4 regions of the Ammoniphilus soli genome follow, and region 2 is predicted to be linked to each of the others. Evidence: predicted binding sites of a transcription regulator. Region 2 holds the regulator's gene; each other region holds the start of a gene.
The links. Region 2 encodes Rex, which represses fermentation and respiration genes when NADH is low (regulators of the CRP and FNR family bind a similar motif). Its sites were predicted from a motif close to TTGTGAAATATTTCACAA; they were not measured.
Positions count from the first base shown of each region.

Region 1: the regulator Rex is predicted to act here: its motif matches at 907-924, upstream of ABLT31_RS17995 (hemerythrin domain-containing protein).
Region 3: the regulator Rex is predicted to act here: its motif matches at 1,469-1,486, upstream of qoxA (cytochrome aa3 quinol oxidase subunit II).
Region 4: the regulator Rex is predicted to act here: its motif matches at 1,195-1,212, upstream of ABLT31_RS06165 (DoxX family membrane protein).

Region 1 covers NZ_JBEGDL010000009.1:60,032-62,238, forward strand. The annotation lists gene yhbH (sporulation protein YhbH) at 1-316, shown strand, start outside; gene ABLT31_RS17995 (hemerythrin domain-containing protein) at 398-856, opposite strand; gene ABLT31_RS18000 (SpoVR family protein) at 1,045-2,207, shown strand, end outside.
Region 2 covers NZ_JBEGDL010000007.1:165,592-167,798, reverse strand. The annotation lists gene tatC (twin-arginine translocase subunit TatC) at 1-635, opposite strand, end outside; gene ABLT31_RS16050 (redox-sensing transcriptional repressor Rex) at 628-1,275, opposite strand; gene ABLT31_RS16045 (molybdopterin-binding protein) at 1,302-2,207, opposite strand, start outside.
Region 3 covers NZ_JBEGDL010000001.1:571,602-573,808, reverse strand. The annotation lists gene qoxB (cytochrome aa3 quinol oxidase subunit I) at 1-282, opposite strand, end outside; gene qoxA (cytochrome aa3 quinol oxidase subunit II) at 358-1,263, opposite strand; gene ABLT31_RS03065 (DUF3231 family protein) at 1,714-2,207, opposite strand, start outside.
Region 4 covers NZ_JBEGDL010000002.1:296,223-298,429, forward strand. The annotation lists gene ABLT31_RS06160 (YjiH family protein) at 1-1,095, shown strand, start outside; gene ABLT31_RS06165 (DoxX family membrane protein) at 1,337-1,837, shown strand; gene ectB (diaminobutyrate--2-oxoglutarate transaminase) at 1,959-2,207, opposite strand, start outside.

The DNA.
Region 1 (2,207 bases), on a different contig from region 2:
CTATAGGAAAGCGCTGGAAATCATCGATACGCGATATCCGCCGTCCCAGTATAATATTTATCCGTTCCATTTCTCGGATGGCGATAACCTGACTTCTGATAATGAACGATGCGTCAAACTGGTGGGAGAGCTCATGAAGCGGTCCAATATGTTTGGATATGGGGAAGTCAATCAATATAATCGCCACTCGACATTGATGTCCGCCTATAAGCATGTGAACGATCCGAAGTTCAAGTACTGTGTTATTCGAGAGAAGGGCGAGGTCTATAAGGCCTTGAAGTCCTTCTTTCAAAAACAGGAAGAAGCTGTTACGTAAAGCGAATTCAATCAGGATGCCAACTCAGCAATGGGTTGGTTTCTTTGTCCTGTAAGAATAGAAAAAAAAAGACACCTATGATCATGATGGCAGGTGTCTCGATTCTTTAGCTGTACGGCTTAGGTGCTTTTTGATGAGGGGGAACAATACTTGCTCCTCTTTAAATATGTGCTCTAGCTGATTGATTAGAATGCATTGGAGCGAGTATTGCAAATTCGGTTGATGTAGTTGTTTTTCCGCTGCCTCCAATTCATGGACAAGGACATCTAATTGTTTCCTAATCTGAGCATGCTCTTCTATTAGAAAGCTAGATATTTCTTGATCATTTGGATAATACATGTCTTTTAACAGGGGGAAAAGAATTTCTTCCTCTTGGTCTACGTGCTCAATGGTCCGTTGGAATAGGTACTGGATTATCTTCTTTAGCTCTGCAAAAGAAGCAGTCTCCATGATTTCCTGTGCAGTATTAGAAAGTTCCTTCAGATCATGGTGCTGCTGGATCAATAGGGATAAATGGTCAATTTTAGTGTTCTCTATCATTTTTAATCCCTCCCTTTAACTTCATTGTAAGACGAAGGAGAAGGACTTAGCTGTGAACAAATTCACAGTCTTCAAATCCCTCTCGTACCGGTATTCTTTCTATAGCAGTCATAAAGGGTAATTTCTATCTCATATACTAGTAAAAAGAAAATTTTAAGATTTCGGCTCTAATAAGGTGAGGTGAAAAAATGACGTCAGAGGAGAAAAAACAGCTAGAAAGGGCGATCGACGAAATAACGGAGATTGCTGTAGGCTTTGGTCTGGATTTCTATCCTATGCGTTACGAGATTTGCCCGGCGGATATTATATATACTTTTGGTGCTTATGGCATGCCCACTCGTTTTTCCCACTGGAGTTTCGGAAAGTCCTTTCATCGGATGAAGCTGCAGTATGATCTGGGATTAAGCAAGATTTATGAGCTAGTCATTAACTCTAACCCTTGTTATGCGTTTTTATTGGATGGAAATTCGCTCATACAAAACAAGCTTATCGTTGCCCATGTTCTGGCCCATTGTGACTTTTTCAAAAACAATATTCGTTTTTCAAATACCAATCGCGACATGGTGGAAAGCATGTCAGCGAGTGCGGAACGAATCCGCCAATACGAAATTCTTTATGGAAAGCAAGAGGTAGAGAGTTTCCTTGATGCCATTCTAGCTATTCAGGAGCATATTGATCCAAGCTTGTTCTCATCCAAATTAAGATGGAGCAGCAACGAGCGCAAATATAGCCAGGAGGCAACAAGAAGATCGCCAAAGGGTCAGTATGATGACCTTTGGGGACTTGATCCCGAAGAACAAGCTAGACGAAAGGCGTTGGAGGAAAGCGAGGTAAAGCCGGTAAAGTTTCCTCCTGAACCGGAAAAGGATCTGCTGCTCTTTATTGAAGGATACGCTTCACACCTGCAGGACTGGCAGAGGGACATTCTGACAATTATGCGCAATGAAATGCTATATTTCTGGCCGCAGCTAGAAACGAAGATTATGAATGAGGGTTGGGCTTCCTATTGGCATCAAAGAATCATAAGGGAAATGGAATTGACAGAATCGGAAACGATTGAGTTTGCCAAACTGAATGCCGGTGTCGTCCAACCATCAACTACAAGCATTAATCCTTACTACCTGGGGTTGAAGATGTTTGAATATATTGAACGGAAGTGGGATAACCCAAGCGCTGAAGACCAGCTCAAGTACGGCCGGGAAAAAGGGCAAGGGCGCAAAAAGATCTTTGAGATTCGGGAATTGGACTCGGATATTTCATTCATTCGCAACTACTTGACGAAGGAGCTTGTGGAAGAGCTTGATATGTATGTTTTCGCCAAGCAAGGGAATGATTGGACCATTACCGATAA
Region 2 (2,207 bases):
TTAGAGATGAAGTCTGGCGGTGTCACCATGGCTGCAATGGTCACAAATACTAAAACTGCGTATTTTCTCCACTTGGCGAGAATAATTGGATTGACTATCCGAATGGTCGTTAAAAACAAAATGACGACAGGCAGCTCAAATAATAAGCTTACGGGCAATACCAGGTTAAACATGAATTGAAAATATTGAGTCAACCCGTACGTTTCCTCTGCCCCGAGAGCCGAGGTGAAATTGGACATAAAGCCAATAATCATAGGAAGTAAAATATAATATCCGAATGCTATGCCCAACAACAACAGAATGACAGCAAAAGGAATATACGTAAGCAATGCCCTCTGCTCCACCTCAGTCAAGCCTGGAGACATGAAGCGCCAAACATGGAAAAGGATTACAGGCATCGTCAGGACCAAGGCAATGATAAAAGATACCTGCATGTAGATGCGCAACGCATCAGAGAGCCCGAACACGTGCCAAGATACGTTTGATGCTGCCGGGTCGTTTTTCAAATGTTCGACTACAGCTGGTGCTGCTAAAAAGCCGAGTATCATAAATAAGATAAAACAGGCGATAACCCAAATGAGCCTTTTGCGAAGCTCAGACAGGTGATCTACCATGGACATTTCTTTATCATTCATCTTCTTCTACGACCACCGGTTCATTTTTTTTCAAGAAGTATACGAGTGACTGCAACTCCACACTAAGGTCAATGTAGTGGATTTTTATGTCGTCTGGCACCTGCAGCCGAGTCGGAGTAAAGTTTAGGATTCCCTTGATGCCGGACTTCACCAATTGATCCGTAACCTCCTGTGCAGCCTGTACAGGAACGGTCAAAATGGCTACTAGAGCATGTTCTTCACGGACGATCCTATCAAAGTTGTTTAGAGGATAGATGGGGATGCCATTAATTTTTTGTCCCACTTTCGAAGGGTCATTATCAAAAGCGGCAACGATCATCGCATTATTTTTCAAAAAGTCATACTGCAATAAAGCCGTCCCTAGATTTCCTACTCCAACTAGAATGACATGTGTGGTCTCATCCTGCTTCAAGAACTCTCGCAGAAATTGAATCAGATATTCCACATCATATCCATACCCTTTCCTGCCCAAGGCTCCCAGATAAGATAGATCACGGCGTATCGTTGCTGGATCGATATTCAGGGACCGGCTGAGCTCCGCTGACGAGACCCTGCGGATCCCTAGGGAGGAGAGCCGATCGAGATAACGAAAATAAATGGGCAATCTCTTAGCCGTAACCTTTGGTATGGCATGTTCCATAAACTCACCTCCTCACCGTCTAATTGCTAACAAGTATGAAATCCTCCATATCCCAAGGAGGTAATGTCTTTTTCTGTAATCTTTTCACCTGCTAGGATCCGCGGCAAAAAGACATCAAATGAGGTAAAAGGATCATGCATGACACAGCCGGGCAATCCCATGATCGGGGTATTCCCAAAGTATGCAATCAAAAGCATAGAACCTGGAAGCATCGGTGTCCCATAGCGGACAATGTCAGCTCCTACCCCTTTAATGGCACCAGGCGTCCGATCGTCCGGATCCACCGACATGCCTCCTGTAACAAGGATCAAGTCCATTTTTTTCTCGATAAAATGCTTGATTTCATCTTGGATATGATCCGCTTCATCATTAGCGAACCGCTGCTCAACCATCTCGGAACCAAAAGCCTGAAGCTTTTTTTGAATGATGGGTCCGAATTTATCCTGAATTCTGCCCGTGTACACTTCACTTCCGGTCGTCACCACTCCAACCTTTAAAGAATGGAAAGGCTTAACGGTTATCGCGGGTTGGGAGGCAATCTGCTCTACATGGGCAATTTTCTCTTCCTCAATAATTAGCGGAATCGGCCGGACTCCTGCTAAAGATTGACCGGATTCAACCACGCGGTTGTTCAGTAAGGTGGATAGAGAGATTCCATCGATTTCATTTACCATATGGATAATATCTTCACGCACCTTTAGCAACCCGTGAATGGCTGATTTTAACGTCACTTTTCCTTCTACAGGTTCGGTTAAGTGAATGTTTTCCCCCGCCAATGCCCGCGCCATTCGCTCGGCTCCCTCATTCTCATGAAGAAAGCCCTCAGGGATATCCATAATATAGATGTGTCGTTTGCCGATGTCCAGCAATAAGGGAATGTCCTCTTCCGTGATGACGTGCCCTGCTTTAAATGCTCTTCCCTTAAACTCCCC
Region 3 (2,207 bases), on a different contig from region 2:
GTGCTGTGCATCCAGTAACTGATTTTCAGGCACGGCAAGCTGAGCGCGCATCATGATAGCATCTGCACCGCCACGAAACAGCATCAGCAAAGCCGAAATCAGATACATAATCCCAATTCGCTTATGGTCTACTGTGGTTAACCATTCACGCCACAGATAGCCCCATTTCTTAAAATAGGTTAGTCCAGCGATAATGGCAATGACAGTAAGGAAAATAGCGACCATTGATGCATAAATCGCAGGACTTGGATGGGGTACGGCAAATCGTGCAAAGAAATCCATACTTTTCCGACTCCTTTCAGGAAATCTATTCCTTGTGAATGTATAGCCCGTTGTTTTTTAAACCATGATTAAAAATTAATGATCCATGCTGCTATGTTCTTCATGTTCTTCAGAATGGGTCTCTTTTTCTTCAGTTTCAGATGACCCCTTGTGATCATGTCCTTCCGGCGGTGGTGAAAATCCTAAATGAGTTCCGGTGTATGTGGACTGTCCAAGATGGCCTGGCTCCAATAACTCATCAAATTTTTCTTTAGTAAGAGGCTGTGCCGTCTTTTTCACTTCCTCTACCCAATCATCAAATTCATCTTGTGGCATTGCTGTAACGTTAAACGTATTCTCTGCAAATCCTTTACCGCTGAAGTTTGCATTTCTTCCCATGTATTCCCCTGGAACGTCTGCTGCCAAATGTAACGTGTTAACCATGTCACTCATTGCGTATTTCTGTCCTCCAAGCTGCGGAATCCAGAAACTGGTGATCGGACCGTATGAGTAAAGTTTAAATTCAAGCGGCCGGTCTGTTGGAATATACAAGTAGTTAACCGTTTCGATATCTTCTTCCGGATAACTGAAATGCCACTTCCAGTTCGAGGAGGAAGCATAAACAATCAGTGGTTCTTTATCTCCGTATCCTTCTGGAGCTGCCTCGACCTTATAGTTGCTTTGAACAGAAACAAAGGAAAGGAAAGCAACAATTAGTACCGGAATTCCCACGCAAATCGCCTCCACAAGCACATTCCCTTCAATATGAGGCGGTTCATAATCTTCTCTTTGTTTAGAAGCACGGTATTTTACTAGCATATACACCAATAGCGCAAAAACAACAATCACAATAAACAGCATAATCCAAGCCGATAGCATAATATCATTAGCTAGCGTTTGAGCTTGCGGTCCTTTAGGATCCAGGATCATCAATGGTTCACACCCTGTTAACACCGTTGTAAGAGTGATAACCAAGCTTAAAAATGTCCATTTCAAGTTCATAAAGATTCCCCTTTCTTTACAGTGTAAAAGCTAGCAGCAAATAGATTTTACATGAACACATGTCTCTATCGAGAACAGTAAATTTAAACTATGCCCCCTTTAATCCCACCCATGTTGTGTCATATCTCTCAAAACTAACTAAAAATGACTAAAAGGGTTTATGTTTTGTGAATTCATGCACAATCTTCTTTTCTAGAAAGAAAAATTGTGCATGAATTCACAAAGCACACAAAAAAAGTATTACTAGAACGAATTAAAGACCATTTAATTTAGATTCTGTGTGTTAAACCTTTTATCACTGTGTAAATATATATTAACATACGTTCACCGATTATTTTGTTACGGATTAAGGGCAAAACTGTGTCTAAAATGTTAAGGTAAAAAATAGATCCCTCCTCTTTTAATTGATAAATGAACAGAAAAAAGACCCTCATCGAGGGTCTTTTAGATCTATACATGAGCAAGTTCGGGCGTATTCATATGAAGCGGAGGAGGAACTAACCATCCTTTTTCCTTCATGATGCGTAACAGTCGAAGTCCAAATTGGGCCTTTGATGCATGGAATTGCCCAAACATTGCAGCAATGTCCTCCCGAATCGATTGACCAATGATTTGACTGCAAGCAACTAGCCCTGCTGCAATATCACGGCTAACCGAAGTGGCGACTTCTTGATCCATGAAACGTGCTCCTGCCGGAATGCTTTCCAAGTTAGCAATAGGTCTTTCTGGAGGAGAAGGAGGAAGTCCTACGCCATTGGCTTTCAGCAAATTTTCCACCTGAGTAATTTCCTGCTTCTTGGTTTGAATACAATCCTGAAGAAAATTGCGAAGGTCTCCATCACCCGTATGGTTTATAAAGGTTTGGTAACCTGCCACTAGCGCCTTTGCACTGGACAGATAAGTCCAAACTGTAAACACCTCACCGTAATGCATTGGTTCATTTT
Region 4 (2,207 bases), on a different contig from region 2:
TTTCTTTCCAAATTATTTGATGTCGGACCACTTTTCTTATTGGCGCGGACACTTGGGTTTGTCTTTGCCCTTTTAACGTATTTAGAATTGGGTCCTGCATGGCTGTGGTCTGAAAATACGGGCGGATTATTGTTAGGTGGACTCATACCTGTTTTGTTTACCGTGTTTTTGTTTGCCGGATTGTTTTTGCCGCTCCTCCTTGATTTCGGTTTGCTTGAACTATGCGGTACCCTATGCGCGAAAGTCATGCGACCGATATTCACTTTGCCGGGCCGTTCTTCAATTGACTGCGTTGCTTCCTGGCTGGGGGATGGGACAATAGGGGTACTCTTGACAAGTAAGCAGTATGAAGATGGTTATTACACCCAAAGGGAAGCGGCCGTGATTGGGACAACCTTTTCTGTCGTTTCCATTACATTCTCCATTGTCGTTCTGGCCCAATTAGGCTTGAGTCATATGTTTTTCCCTTACTACTTGACCATTGTCGCAACCGGCCTGATTCTAGCTATCGTTATGCCGAGAATTCCGCCCCTCTCACGAAAAGCCGATAGCTTCTACCAAGGAAGGGAAAAGAAAGAGGAATCCATACCTTCGCATCTCTCCCCGTTCCAATGGGGTCTGTCCAATGCAGTCGTTCAAGCAAAGAAAAACGAGGGAGCTTCCGCATTTTTCAGGGGAGGTATTCAGAATGTAATCGACATGTGGCTTGGCGTCATTCCCATTGTTATGACGATCGGGACGGTATCGCTTATCATTGCTGAATATACCCCCGTGTTTCAATGGCTGGGAACACCCTTTATTCCGCTGTTAACCTTGATGCAAGTACCGGAAGCAGCAGCAGCGGCTCCTTCCATCGTTGTCGGCTTTGCGGATATGTTTTTGCCTGCTATCCTGGGAAGCGGAATTGAAAGCGAAATGACTCGATTTGTGATTGCATGTCTTTCAGTAACTCAATTGATTTATATGTCAGAGGTTGGAGGATTACTGCTAGGCTCGAAACTTCCTATTCATTTTAAGGATCTACTCGTGATCTTTCTCCTTCGTACTGTGATATCATTGCCTATTATTGTCTTGATCGCACATATGTTGTTTTAAGATTGCCTAAAGAAGAAGGGGCTGCACCTCAAATAAGATGAGGTACAGCCTTTTTGGATTTAAATCGATTTTCTGTAAACATGATCAATATTTTCCACCCAGTGAAGTTTATCACAACGAAAGAAAATAATACCGATTATACTAAAAATGTAAGAAGGAGGTGAATCCAATGGATCAGAAAAAAGGATCCATCAAAAGGCCTGCAAAGTGTATTGACTATGAGTGAGAGGATCTGATCAAGATGTTAGAAAAACTAAGAAGCGCCTATATGGTACCTGTATGGACGATTGTACGGGTTTGGTTAGGAATACAATGGCTGACGGCCGGTTGGCATAAGGCCATGGATGGATTTGATGCTACTGGATTCATTACGGGCGCCATTGCGAAGGCTGCAGGGGAAAAGCCGGTAGTGCAAGGCTGGTACGCTGCGTTTCTAGAAGGCTTTGCTCTTCCTAATGTAGAACTCTTTAACTTCCTAGTAGCTTGGGGCGAAGTAGCTGTAGGGCTAGGATTGATTCTAGGTACGTTTACAACCATCGCTCTCTATGCTGGAATCTTCATGAACTTGAATTTCTTGCTTGCCGGAACCATCAGCACGAACCCGATATTATATACCGTGGGCATTATTCTGCTTGCCATGGGAGCGGCAACTTATTCTTGGGGAGTTGACCGTTACATGATTCCTTGGTTGAAGGCAAGTTTCAACAAAACAATGAATCGTGAACATAAAGTAAACACTTAAGGGAGTCGAATATGTTTTTAATCATTTAAAGAGGACCTTGTTGCTAAAAAAGCAATGAGGTCTTTTTGTTCCTGGACCAAAAAATCAAAGCCGATTGCACTAGGCAACCGGCTCTTCCCCTTTAGCTCCCTGCTATCTTCAAGCAGACTTTCACGCTCTCTTCTATAATCTCCAATCCGTGCGTTAAGCCTTCACGGTCTATAATTAGAGGAGGCATAATCTTAAAAACTTCACTGTTAGGGCCTGAGGTTTCCATAATCAATCCCCGTTCAAAGGCTTCACTGCATATTCTCTCTGCCAAACCATCCACACGACAAGCTACACCGCGCATCAAGCCACGTCCCCGCAGGGAACCTTGCATATCAGGATG